One region of the Secundilactobacillus sp. MJ173 genome, then DNA from elsewhere that is predicted to be linked to it. Evidence: riboswitches for the same ligand, from Rfam matches in the RefSeq annotation. Region 1 holds a riboswitch; each other region holds the start of a gene.
The links. Region 1 has a riboswitch for thiamine pyrophosphate ahead of allB (allantoinase AllB). Riboswitches for the same ligand answer to the same signal wherever they lie in the genome.
Positions count from the first base shown of each region.

Region 2: it holds a riboswitch for thiamine pyrophosphate, as region 1 does, so the genes downstream of both, cytX (putative hydroxymethylpyrimidine transporter CytX) here and allB (allantoinase AllB) in region 1, are expected to answer to the same signal.
Region 3: it holds a riboswitch for thiamine pyrophosphate, as region 1 does, so the genes downstream of both, AC6H04_RS05905 (ECF transporter S component) here and allB (allantoinase AllB) in region 1, are expected to answer to the same signal.
Region 4: it holds a riboswitch for thiamine pyrophosphate, as region 1 does, so the genes downstream of both, thiM (hydroxyethylthiazole kinase) here and allB (allantoinase AllB) in region 1, are expected to answer to the same signal.

Region 1 is NZ_BAAKGN010000058.1:80,668-84,067, reverse strand. It holds gene AC6H04_RS08770 (TetR/AcrR family transcriptional regulator) at 1-129, opposite strand, end outside; gene AC6H04_RS08765 (hypothetical protein) at 372-1,349, shown strand; gene AC6H04_RS08760 (hypothetical protein) at 1,361-1,852, shown strand; TPP riboswitch at 1,922-2,013, shown strand; gene allB (allantoinase AllB) at 2,099-3,400, shown strand, end outside.
Region 2 is NZ_BAAKGN010000038.1:43,541-46,940, reverse strand. It holds gene AC6H04_RS06430 (hypothetical protein) at 70-879, shown strand; gene AC6H04_RS06425 (putative metal homeostasis protein) at 964-1,086, opposite strand; gene rpsN (30S ribosomal protein S14) at 1,106-1,375, opposite strand; TPP riboswitch at 1,597-1,694, shown strand; gene cytX (putative hydroxymethylpyrimidine transporter CytX) at 1,771-2,955, shown strand; gene thiW (energy coupling factor transporter S component ThiW) at 2,998-3,400, shown strand, end outside.
Region 3 is NZ_BAAKGN010000036.1:63,518-66,917, reverse strand. It holds gene AC6H04_RS05910 (MFS transporter) at 1-1,105, shown strand, start outside; TPP riboswitch at 1,163-1,253, shown strand; gene AC6H04_RS05905 (ECF transporter S component) at 1,355-1,927, shown strand; gene AC6H04_RS05900 (ABC transporter ATP-binding protein) at 1,943-3,382, shown strand; gene AC6H04_RS05895 (energy-coupling factor transporter transmembrane component T family protein) at 3,379-3,400, shown strand, end outside.
Region 4 is NZ_BAAKGN010000066.1:5,409-8,808, forward strand. It holds gene AC6H04_RS10495 (WxLIP family cell surface protein) at 1-265, shown strand, start outside; gene AC6H04_RS10500 (aldo/keto reductase) at 373-1,221, shown strand; TPP riboswitch at 1,542-1,648, shown strand; gene thiM (hydroxyethylthiazole kinase) at 1,745-2,536, shown strand; gene thiD (bifunctional hydroxymethylpyrimidine kinase/phosphomethylpyrimidine kinase) at 2,554-3,378, shown strand; gene thiE (thiamine phosphate synthase) at 3,375-3,400, shown strand, end outside.

The sequences.
Region 1 (3,400 bases):
AATTGGATTATCGTGCAATAGTTTGACGAACACCTTTTTCAATTGACGTTGAGTCTTTAACGTTCGCCGATCTGGTTGATCACTCTTCTTAGAAACCACTTTTTGTCCCCCTCTAAGTTGAGTTATCATCCTATTTCCCCCTCGATGATTGGTGAACAATCTCATCAGATGTGTCTATTAATGAACTAATCTATTTAATTGAGTATTGTACACTAATCTTATCTACATTATATTATTTTTAAATAGAAAAACAACAATTATGTTGTGAGCGTTTTCTTGGATAAGCATTAAGTATTTATACACAGGTCTTGGGAGACACTGTGTAGGAGTGACTGCGGGGGTTACTAGGTTATCTAATGGGGGATAGGTTTATGGATTATTTAGCTTTTTTGGGGAAGAATGAACGCACTAAACTGGGAATTTTAGGGGTATTGGCTGAAAATGCGCGGCGAGATGTTGAGGTCAAACAGATCATCGACCAAGTATCGATAACACGTTATAAGTTCAACCAACTCATTGACGAATTAATTCAAGATTTAGGGAGTATTCAGCAAAAAGATTGTCAACTCACTGTCAAAGATAATCTTGTCGTTTGTGACGGTATTGATTATTCAATCTGTCAGCAGTTGCAACTTATCTACTTGAAACAATCACCGCGGTTTCAGGTGTTTGAATTTGAGTATCTTAATCAGCAGACTCAGTCACGCCAGAAGTTTCTGCTTGATCATTTTATGAGTCAGTCAAAGTACTATGCACTACGGACTCAAGTTGAAAATGTGCTGGATAATAAAGCGGTGACGCAAGCTCGGCCAATAGGTGGCAGTCTGCACCCAGAACTTGTCGAACGGGCCAAAATTTCTAATATTTATTATCATTTCTTTAACGGGATTGAAGACCCATTTCCTGAATTAGAGAGCGAGACTTCACGTTTTTGTAATTTCTTATGTATGACCTTTGGTATTTCACTGACACCTAGTGAACGGTTGAAATTGAAGATGTTTGTCCAGATTCAAGTTAAACGGTTGGCTGGTCGGCATTTTTTAAATATTCGTCATTTAGCAACGTTAGAACGGGATACACGACTGTCATTTTTAAAACATTATTACCTCGAAAACGTTTCTCATAGTGGGGAATCGGACATTGATTCTGAAATCTGTTACCTATTCTTATTTTTACGCAGTCAGCAAATTATGGCTTCCGTGCCGGTTAAATTCTGCCAGCAGTTGCAGCAGCAATATAATAATGGCAGCAAACACTTTGAACGCGTTTTAGCTGAAACGCTGGTGATCGATCAGGCCAAATTCACGGGTGAGGAGCAGCAAAAACTGCCCAGCATATCACCCAGTTAACAGTGTGGCTGATGATGTTTGACTACTTTGATTTCACCGAGGTTATTGCGTCTGATCAGTCCCATATGGCCATGGATTTTCCAGCACTCACCATTTTAGGCAAGCAACTGGTGGATGAGGCCATTAAGGTTTTTGATCTCCAGCTTTGTGACGAATGCCGTGCCAAGTTGCTCAAGTCCTACGTTAAAATTTTGATTGCGGATGTGCCTAGTGAATTAGCGCGGGATAACGTCACAATTTGCGTTGATTTTGTTCAAAGTATTGTGCCGATGGACTATTTCGCTAAATTATTGGTGGCTAATCTTGGCGCAGGCATTGTGCTGACCAATCAGTTGAGTAGCGATGTTGATGTGTTTCTCTCCGACATTTACGTGGCAAGCATTCATGATATTCCACAGGTAACGATGCTGGATCCGCTAAAGACATCGAGCTGGGAGAAATTACGGCAAACTATTGCGGGCGTGAAGCAAGCTAAGCTGGAAGATTTTTTGGCGGCAAGCTAATTAGTGTAAACCCTTGACTTATTTCAGTAAACTCGCTTTAATTAGAATTAAGAATTCAAATTGAATAAACATTGTGGTCTGGGGTGCTAGTGATAGCTGAGAGATACCCAAATAACCTGATGCAGTTCGTACTGCCGTAGGGAGCGCCATGTTAGTCGACAGACTACCAGTCCATTTGAGAACCATTCAAGTGGGCTTTTTTATTTGCTGAGCGACCAGTCACAGTGTTGGCTTGGAGGAAGAAACATGCAAGCAACAACGATTATCAAGAACGGGTTGATCGTCACGCCAACGGGTGTGGTGAACGGTGATTTAGCGATTAAAGACGGTAAAATTGCGGCCATTGGTGAGCTATCTGAAGATGCCGCGGAAGTGATTGACGCTCAAGGTCAACTGGTTTTACCGGGAATGGTGGATGCACACGTGCACATCAACGAACCGGGACGCAGTGACTGGGAAGATTACCATACTGGCAGCCAAGCGCTTGCGGCTGGCGGAACGACTAGTATGGTGGTGATGCCATTAAATGCGCTTCCGGCTCGGACAACCGCAGCTGAATTTACCCGTCATCGTGCCATCGCTGAGGGTAAATCTTACATTGATTTTGCATTGTATGGTGGCTTAGTACCCGGTAATCAAGCGGATATTGGACCGATGGCGGATGCTGGTGCAGCTGGCTTTAAAGCGTTTATGGCAACCACTGGCAGTGATGCGCCCGGTGATTTCCATAACGTGGATGATTATGATTTGTACCGGGGGATGCAGGCAATCGCTAAGACTGGTTTACGACTATCATTACATGCTGAAAATGCCGTTTTGACTGATCGGCTGGCTGAAGATAAGATTGCCCATCATCATACGAATATTCAAGCCTACATTGATTCACGACCGCCAATGGTGGAAGTGGAAGCAGTTAGACGGGCTTTGTATCTGGCTAAGCAAACTGGCTGTAAGTTACATTTCGTCCACCTGTCGACTGGTGAAGCTGTTCGGGAAGTTCAACGAGCACAAACAGAGGGGCAGAATGTGACTTGCGAAACCTGCGTGCATTATTTGGCGCTAAATACGACTGATTTTAAGCAAATTGGTCCCTTAGCGAAGTGTTCACCCGTGTTACGGACACCTGAGGTCCAGGCTGACTTATGGCGGGAAGTTCAAGCAGGCCACGTTAACGCGGTGACCTCGGACCATTCACCAGCACCCGCGGAGATGAAGGCGAACCCTAACAACAATATTTTCGAAGTCTGGGGTGGCATCAGTGGTGCGCAGAATAACTTAGATGTTTTTTACGATGTTGCGGTTAAATCAGGGCGCTTAAACTTGCAGCAGTTTGTCCAGCTAACCGCTGCGGGACCAGCTCAATTATTCGGCCTGAAAGATAAAGGGCAACTGAGAGTTGGCGCTGATGCAGATATTGCATTCTTAGATCCTAACCAAAGCTACACGTTACGACCAGAAGACCTGTATTATAAGAATCCAATTTCGGCTTACGTGGGCCGTCAGATTAATTGTCGAGTGACTAGAACGCTGTTGCGCGGTAAAACCATT
Region 2 (3,400 bases), on a different contig from region 1:
TGTAATATTTTACAGAATTATCTTTAACTCGCTATGATAGTGATAGAACCTATCGTTGGAGGTGTTATTTTGGTATCAGTGCAAGTCTTAGAAGCGTTTGTTCAAGGCAAAGTGAACGATGAAAAATGTGAGGATACCATCGTCAATACGCCTGATTTTATTGCCATCGTTGACGGTGTCACCAGTAAATCGAAGTTTCAGTACCAGGGTAAGACAACTGGAAAAATAGCGTCTACCATGATTGCTGGCGTTGTAGAACGGTTGCCTAAAAACGCCACGTTGTCAGTGCTGATAGAGCGAGTAAATCAAGCATTCGTCACTTTTTATCATCAAATTGATTTTCCAGTTGATCGTGATAGCCAGGGGCTGCAAGCCGTTGCCGTGGTTTATTCTCGTTTTCGTAATGAACTGTGGCAGGTTGGTGATGCGCAAATTAATCTAGATGGTCAGCTGCTAACTAATCCCAAGCCAAGTGACTTGGTTTTATCGAATATGCGCAGTTTGGTTCTGCGGCTATCCCCTGATGATAAGCAGTCGGATCCCGGTCGTACAGCTATTTTGCCGTGGATTTTAAAGGCGACTCAATTTGCTAATGTAGCTGATAGCGAGTGGGGTTATGCGATCTTTAACGGCCAGCCCATCCCAGATTCACTGTTAAAGGTCTACCCACTATCAAACGCGGAGCACCAAATCGTGTTAGCGAGTGACGGCTATCCTAAAGCAGCAGGTAATTTGGCTGAGTCGGAGGCAAGTCTACGAGAGGTTTTGCAAAATGATCCCACTTGCAGCCATGAATACCGGTCAACTAAGGGTACTGTGTCTGGCAATCGCTCATTTGACGACCGGAGTCTGATTCACTTTAAAGTAGTGCCAAGCTAATCAAATTAAAAAAGCCCCTTAGAATTTGGCTGATAAAGTCAGCTTTCAATTCTAAGGCGCTTTTTAACCTGTTTAGGCTTAAAATTACTTTTTCGTATTAGCGGCATTACGCTTAGCGTCGCGGATGATTTTCATCGCCCGTTTACGGGTCTTCAAACTGGGACTCTTAAGTCGCCGGTAAGCGCTAGCCATATCAGTCTTTTCCATGATTGATCTCCTTATAACTTTACCATGAGGCCTTACGGACACCAGGAATTTGACCAAGGTGAGCGTATTTCCGGAAATTCAAACGGGACATATTGAACTTGCGCATGTAACCGCGTGGCCGTCCGTCTAATCCGTCCCGGTTACGTAGCCGATTAGGATTAGAGTCCTTTGGCAGGTGGGCCAAGGCTTCGTAGTCGCCTTGCGCCTTTAGTTCACGCCGAATAGTGGCATACTTTGCGATGAGTTCACGTTGCTTGTTATACTTTGCAATCTTTGATTTTTTTGCCATGTTTCCTCCAATGACTTAGTGATATTAGTGCAACAAATTCATTAAGTAATTGCCAGGTCAATGGTGTTAGTAGTATTTGATGCCGTCACAACAATGGTAATAATTTACCAATAATCAATTCGAATTACCACTAATTAGACTTGATTTAATTAAACTGTAATAATTACGCTTTACGATTCACGCGTATTAATGAGAAGTGTGCTAAAATAATAACTGAAAATTAAATGCACTAGGGGCGCCATATGGCTGAGATAGATGAATCTAGTCCCTTCGAACCTGTATAGTTAATACTTGCGAAGGAAAGTGTACGTGAACATCAATATACAATGATGGTCTTTCAGTGCGCGGAACTAACTGCGGCTGAAGGACCTTTTTTATTGGAAGAGGGGCTTTTAATGGGAAATACGAAACCAAGCGGGCTATTTCTGCTTTGGATGGGTGCGGCGATTTCAATCGCTGAGATTGTGACCGGGACACTCATTGCACCATTAGGTTGGAAAAGCGGCTTGCTAGCGATCTTAGTTGGGCACGTGATTGGCTGTTTTGTTTTTCTGCTACCTGCTGGTTATCTATCAGCTCAGCAGAATAGGACGGCAATCCAAGCCACTAAGACGGTTTTTGGGCAACAGGGCGTTGGGCTGTTTTCAATGCTAAATGCGCTGCAGTTACTAGGGTGGACGGCGGTAATGATCGTCAATGCTCAACAGGCGATGAATGGGCTATCAAAGGCGTTGTTCAACTATCAATCAGTATTGGTGATGTCACTCATCGTGGCGGTGTTGATCGTGGTTTGGCTATTAATGGATCACGACTGGCTTTTCAAAGTGAATAACGTCATCGTTGTCTTACTAGCCATTGGCATGATCCTGATGCTGTGGACCATTATGAAGGAGGGCCGCTTGCAAAATAGTACCGATCTCGCGCCATTGAGTTTTGGCAGTGCAGTTGAACTTAACGTGACCATGGCACTTTCCTGGTTGCCACTGATTGGCGATTACACTCAGCATACCGATCGACCGTTTCGCACCAGTATGGCCAGTGTGAGCGGCTACTTTATTGCCAGTGTGGCCATGTTTTCACTGGGACTTTTCACGGTGATTTTAACCGGCCAATCTAATTTTACAACCGTGCTTTCGCATTCCAGTATGGGGATGATTGCTCTGCTAGTGATCGTTTTTTCAACGGTAACCACGACCTTCATGGATGCCTATTCGGCAGCTACTAATATCGCTAATTTGGTAAAGACTAAAGCAGTTAATTTGATTGCGATTGGGATTACGGTGTTAGGTTTACTGATTGCACTGTTTGTTTCAATGGCATACTACCAGAACTTTTTATACGCTATCGGGGCGGTATTCACACCGCTATTTGCCATCTTATTTGTCAGCGTCTTCTTGATGCATCAACGACTTTCATTACCATTAAACTTTTTATGGTGGCTAATCGGCGTTGTTGGTTATTCGTGGTTGCAGAAGTTGGACTTCTTTTTGGGGACGACCTTCTTCTTGCTACTAGTGCTAGTATTAGGCGTTTATCTGACAGGGGTGGTCACCAAAAAGTACCCGTTGATGACGGATTAGGTAAGTGGCTGACTATGCAGGAGAATAGAGAGGAGCAAACGCATGAATAAAAGAGTTTATTATTTAACCCTAACTTCGGTTCTTGTGGCATTAGGTGTAATCGGTGGCAGTTTATTTGAATTTACAGTGGGTGTAGCCAAAGTTGCGCCAATGCAACACTTAATCAACGTTGTATCTGGGGCCTTATTAGGACCTTGGTGGGCAATGACACAGGCGTTTTTAACGTCCTTAATTCGTAATTTGCTGGGGACTGGTACGATTCTAGCTTTTCCTGGTAGCATGTTCGGTGCTTTTTTAAGCGGTTTGCTATTCAGATACACTAAAAGGCTGATTGCAGCAGTGTTTGGCGAATTGATTGGGACTGGTATCATAGGTGCGATAGTTGCTTACCCAATTGCAGCACTGCTATTAGGGGCGAAGGGTGCACTTTGGCTATTTGTGCCAA
Region 3 (3,400 bases), on a different contig from region 1:
TTCCATCATCGCTGATTTACATATCAACGGTGCTCAGGCAGGGCTGATTTCATCAATCACTAATTTGGGCATGCTAGTGGGTGGCATTTTTTTCGGCGTTATTGCTGACCGTTTTGGACGAGTACGGACTTTTTCTCACACCGTATTCATTTTTGCTTTTGCCACTGCTGCCATGTACTTCGCAAATAGCATTACACTGATCTACCTTTGCCGTTTTATTGCCGGTGTTGGTGCTGGTGGTGAATACGGTGTCGGCATTACGCTGATTGCCGAAAACTTTAATCATCATAAGATCGGTAAAATGACGTCTATTGCCGCAATTGGTGGTCAAATTGGTGCTATTTTAGCCGCCATCTCTGCCGCCTTTATTATTCCTGCATTCGGCTGGCGGGCACTGTTCTTATTCGGCTTGATTCCGGTTGGCTTAACCTACTTCATCCGTCGTCATTTACACGATAGCGACGAATTTTTAGCCGCCAAGAAGGCTGAAAAAGATCCCAGCAAACGGGTTCGAATCAGTGCACTGTTCAAGACACCCAAGCTAGCTTATCAAACCATTGCCCTTAGCGTGATGGTGGTGGTCCAAATTGCCGGCTACTTTGGTTTAATGAACTGGCTGCCTTCCATCATGCAACAGAAATTGCACTTAAGCGTGTCTGGTTCCTCTATTTGGATGATTGCAACGATTGTCGGCATGAGTATTGGGATGATGACTTTCGGCAGCATTCTTGATTATTTCGGTCCCCGTTTGGCATTTGGTATTTTCTTGATTTGCTCCGCAGTTGCAGTCTTTAGCATCACCCTGGCAGTTAATGAGGTGACTTTACTGATCGCCGGCGCCATTCTTGGTTTCTTCTCAAACGGCATGTTCGGTGGTTATGGTGCTGTCATTTCTCGGCTTTACCCAACTGAAATCCGCTCAACTGCCAACAACGTTATCGTTAACGTTGGACGTGCAATCGGTGGCTTCTCCAGTGTAGCAATCGGTTTCTTGATGGATCATTACAGTTTAATCGTCGTCATGGGATTCCTGTCAATCCTCTACATCATTAGTCTATGCACCATGCTGACAATTCCGAATTTAAAGAAGTTAGGTCGCGCATAACTCCGCATTAGTTTGCTTGCAAATACTAACTAGTCCGTGTAGACTGAACATTGTACTAAACGTTATCTGGGGTGCCTTTTGGCTGAGATACCACCCATTGAACCTGATCTGGTTAATACCAGCGAAGGGAGCATAATGCATTTATTTTCTGATGATAAAAGCCAAAAGGAAGAGTCAAAGATAATCGTTTATCTTTGACTCTTTTTCTGTGGAAAACGTTTAGCAAAACTATATTTGGAGGCTTTTGTCATGAAATATTCAAATGCTTGGCACTTACGCGACATTATCTTGCTAACGTTAATTGCGATTTTCTTTGGGGTGATCTATTGGGTCGTCGGTCCATTGTACAACGTACTAACAGTTGCCCTCACACCAGTTGGACTTGGCCCCGGCGCCAATGACATCATCATGGGCATCTGGGTGATGGCTGGTCCATTATCCGGATACGTCTTTAAAAAAGTCGGTTCGGCTACCCTTGGTGAACTTTTAGGGTCGGTAGTTGAAATGTTCCTTGGCGGTCAATGGGGTGCTAGCACCATGATCTCCGGTGTTGTTCAAGGGGTTGCTTCAGAATTAGGCTTTACCTTCACTGGCTACAAGCGTTACGACTGGTTTAGCCTGAATCTCAGTGTGCTGACCACCACCATCGTCACTTTTGGTTGGGACATGATTCGTAACGGTTACTCCAAGTATCACATTGGCCTGCTGATTGCACTGTTCATCATCCGTCTGGTTTCAACTTGGATCTTCTCCGGTTTACTGGTTAAGGCCATCGTCAACTTGCTTGACCGGACACACTTGATGCAAACTCAAACGCGCTAGAATTGAGGTAAACTCATGGCAACGATTTCGGTAAATCAACTATCATTTTCTTATCCGACTGAGGACGGTCAAAAGCCTTTGACTTTGGCTGATATTTCAGCCACTTTTCCTGACGGCGGCTTTTCACTGCTGACGGGTCCCTCTGGTTCTGGTAAGTCCACCCTGATGAAGATTATTAGTGGCCTTTACCCGAAGTTTGGTGGCCTGATTACTGCCGGAGAAGTCCGGTTAAACGACGCCAAAATTAGTGACATACCAGAAACAAAGCGTGGCCAGCTAGTTGCAATGATGTTTCAAAACCCCAACCAGCAGTTTGCCATGGACACAGTCGAACGTGAATTAATTTTTGCGTTAGAAAATCAGTGCGTGGCACCAGAAGAAATGATGCCCCGGGTTGACCGAGCACTTGATTACGTGGAGATTAGTCCGTTACGTCATCGCCAACTTAATAGTCTCTCAGGTGGTGAAAAACAAAAAGTTGCCCTAGCTGTAATCATCGCCATGCAAGCCGACACCATCCTGTTAGATGAACCTTTTGCCAGCGTCGATCCAGTTGCCCGTCAGTTATTGTTAGCTAAGCTTTCAAGACTGCAGCACGAAGAGCACAAGACCATTATCATTTCCGATCACGACCTTGAAGACTATGATGCTTATATCGATCACCTTTTTGTGCTAAATGGTACGGGTGACTCACTCGAATTACTCGACTCCGATGCGGCGACGCAAAAAATGGCTAGTTTTAAACGGCAGGATACCTCTAATCAGCAATTACTTTTGCCAAAGGAAACTGATCAGCCGATTATTTCAGCACATGATTTAAAATTAATCGCTGGTACTTCCACTCTGGTGTCACAACCTAAAATTGACTTCTTCCAGCATCACATCACCCTGTTGACCGGTGCTAATGGTACAGGTAAATCGACTTTGCTATTAGCGCTTTCAAAACTGCATCAATACAACGGTTCCTTGTTACTTAACCAAAAGGAAATTGCTAAAATTCGACCTAATCGACTATACCAACAAGTCGCCTTGGTCTTCCAAGATGCTGATCAGCAGTTCTTAAACGTGACGGTTGCAGAAGAACTGACACTGTCTTTAAAAAATAGTCAGGCACCCGCTTATTTTAAGGATCGTATTCCTAAATTTCTAGAACAATTACAGTTAACTCAGTTGCAAGACCAAGTAGTCTACACGTTAAGCGGCGGTCAAAAGAAAAAATTGCAAATTTTAGAAATGCTGATCATGGCCACTCCAGTCTTGCTGTTCGATGAACCGTTCACTGGGCTTGATTTTAGCTCATTGCAAGCCATTATGACCATCATGAAACAAGTTGCGAAAGATTGTCAGCAAACCATGATCATTGTCAGCCATCAGCTCTTTGGCTTGGATGCCTTAGTTGACTACCATGTCACTCTGGAAAACAAACAATTACAGTATGTGGAGGGATTAGCGTGAATCCAAGTTTAAAATTCT
Region 4 (3,400 bases), on a different contig from region 1:
TTTTGGATACCAGATGCCAACTTTGGATGGTAAAGTACTCAAATCAGGACAATACCGGTTGAAAATGACTGTGAAAGCAGACAATGGGTCTTGGAAATTTGACCGATTATTTACGGTAACTGACAAAGATGGCAAAGCAGCTAAGATTGCCAAACCTGGCATTAACTGGAAACAGATGATCATGTGGATTATTGAAGGTCTAGCAGTTCTCATCGTGCTGGGCTACATCATTAATAAATTCCGTAAGTGGATGAAGAAAGATTAACCAGGTTGCGTAAGCCTAATCACTTGCGTCAAACTTCAAAAAAACGGTAAACTCAAAGTTGTTAAGACTTGAGTTTACCGTTTTTTAATCATAAAGGAGGACTTGGTATGGCTCTCACAGATACTTATACACTCAGCAACGGGACTAAGATTCCGGTTATTGGACTTGGCACTTGGCAGACGCCAGATGGCGATGTTGCTTACCAGTCAGTATTAGATGCCTTGAAAGCGGGCTACCGTCACATTGATACGGCTGCTGCTTATGGGAATGAAGAAAGCGTTGGTCGAGCAATCCACGATTCTGGTGTGAAACGCGAAGATTTATTCGTGACCACGAAATTATGGAATGCTGATCACGGCTATGAAAAAGCGAAGCAAGCCATTGGGACCTCTCTATCCAAATTAGGTTTGGAATACGTTGATCTTTACTTGATTCACTGGCCAAATCCAGTTGCTTTTCGTGATAACTGGGAAGAAGCTAATGCTGAGACTTGGAAAGCTATGGAAGAAGCTTATGAGGAAGGTTTAGTGAAGGCTATCGGGGTTTCAAACTTCCGGCCTAAACATTTGGATGCCTTGCTGAAGACCGCTAAGATTGCGCCAATGGTTAACCAGATTTTCTTGAATCCATCCGATCTGCAGCCAAGCGTTGTGGAATATAATAACGCACACGATATTTTATCAGAGGCATACAGTCCATTTGGAACTGGTAAGATTTTCCAGATTGATGGACTGAAAGAGATTGCTGAGAAATACAATAAGTCTGTACCACAATTAGTCCTACGCTGGCACTTACAGCACGGCTTCTTGCCACTGCCAAAGTCTGTGCACGCTGAATATATTAAGTCGAATGCTGACATCTTTGACTTTGAAATTAGTGAAGATGACATGAAGAAGATTGACGGGTTCCAGGGTGCTGCTGGGTCAGCGATGGATCCGGATGCGGTGTCGTTTTAGAATTTATGTTTGGAAGAGTTCAACCTTTTGGGGCTGGGCTCTTTTCTTTTATGTAGAGTAGTTGGGTTACAGCAAGCAGAGACTTACGTCTAAGTCACTTCCGGCATAAATCCAAGCCCAGGATTTTTGCCGAAAGCGTCTTAGTTTTCAGTCTCTAGTCGCTTGCTTCCACACCCTGATTTAGTCGGGTTACAGCAAGCAGAGAGCTGCATGTAAGTGACAGCCACCTAAAATCCAAGTTCGGGATTTTTGGCGCCCGTCCCTTACACTCCGCTCTCTAAGCGCTTGCTTCCACACCCTTTTTCTTTTACAATTAAGCCAAACAACACGAGGGGTGTCCCACTTTTTTCTGGGGCTGAGATGTGCTCGCACTATCCCTTTGAACCTGTAAGTTCAGACTTGCGAAGGAACGTGTTCAATTCGGACCAGTTTTACTGGTGAAGAGTCGAGCTAACGTTTTGATTAGCTCGACTTTTTTTAGTATCTGACTGTTGTTTGTACTAAAATTTTGGGAGGATTTTTCATGAAAATCGATTTGCTGAATCAGATTCGCGAGACCAATCCCGTTGTCCTTAACATTTCAAACTTTGTCACCGTTCAAGATGTGGCTAATGGCATTAACGCCATTGGTGCGTCACCCATTATGTCCGAAGAAATTGCTGAAACCGATGAAATGGTGGGTATCAGTAATGCCGTTGCTTTGAACCTTGGAGCTTTTTCTAAGCCGCAAGTAGACCATATTTTAGCTATGGGCAAAGCTGCTAACGCACAGCACAAACCGTTAGTTATTGATCCAGTGGCGGTTGGTGCCATTAGTTACCGTAAGAAAGTTGCCCTTGATTTGATGAGCCAGTTCCAAGTGGACGTTATTCGTGGGAACGCTGGTGAAATCGCCGCTTTGGCAGATGTTGCCTGGGACGCGAAGGGCATCGATGCTGGTTCCGGCAATCAAGACGTGGTGGAAATCGCTAAAGCTGCTGCTAAGAAACAGAATTGTGTCGTTATTCTTAGTGGTGCCACGGATGTCATTACCGATGGTGAACACGTTGCCCGAGTATTTAACGGCACGCCGCTGTTCCAGTTACACGTTGGTTCTGGCGATATGCTCAGCAGTATTGTGGGTGCCTTTTGTGCGGTCAGTGATGGTGACTACTTTGAAGCTGCTCAAACAGCTTGCTTGGTCTTTGCTTCAATCGGCCAGATCGTTGCTGATCAGCTGAAAGAGGAACGGCCAGGTACTTTCTCTGCTCGCTTAATGGACGAATTGCATTTAGCATCCGTTGCTGATATTGAAAAGATTGCCCAATTTGACTGAAAGGTGTGACATTTAAGATGGCTGAGGAAGTTAATTCATTTCCACAAACACTCACGATTGCTGGGACTGATTCCGGTGGTGGTGCTGGCGTTATGGCCGATATCAAGACCATGCAGGAACGTCACGTATTTAGTGCTGCAGTGATTGTAGCTGTAACCGCACAGAATACCATTGGTGTGCAAGATTTTGCTGCATTATCTAAGAAATTAATCGATGAACAGTTTGCGTCAGTGGCGGGTGATTTGAAAATTAAAGCCTGCAAGACGGGGATGCTGGCGGATGCAGAACACGTGGAAATCGTCGTTGAGAATCTGAAGAAATATGACTTGGGACCGCTGATCGTGGATCCCGTTATGATTGCTAAGGGCGGTGCGCCGTTACTGGCTGATGATGCGATTGACACCGTTAAGCGTGATTTATTGCCGCTAGCGACCGTTGTCACACCTAATTTACCAGAGGCGGAACGGCTAACTGATATGACTATCAAGACACCCGAAGACATGCAGGCGGCTGCTAAGCAGATCCGTGCAACTGGTGTTAAGAACGTTATGATCAAGGGTGGTCACGGCGATACCGATAAAGTGACCGATTATGTTTTGCTGGAAAATGGTAAAGAATTCTGGCTCAGCGCGCCTCGAGTTGACACCGTTCGAACTCATGGTACTGGCGATACGCTGTCTAGTGCTATGACTGCGGAGATTGCCAAGGGCAAAGACATTGAATCGGCTATTCGGGTGGCGAAGGACTTCGTTGAAGCTGCTATTCGCAATACTATCCAAGTTGGTCATGGTCATGGGCCACTGAACCATTGGGCTTACGGAGAGGAGCATTCGGGCAAATGAAATTCAAACCAGAAATGTTGAA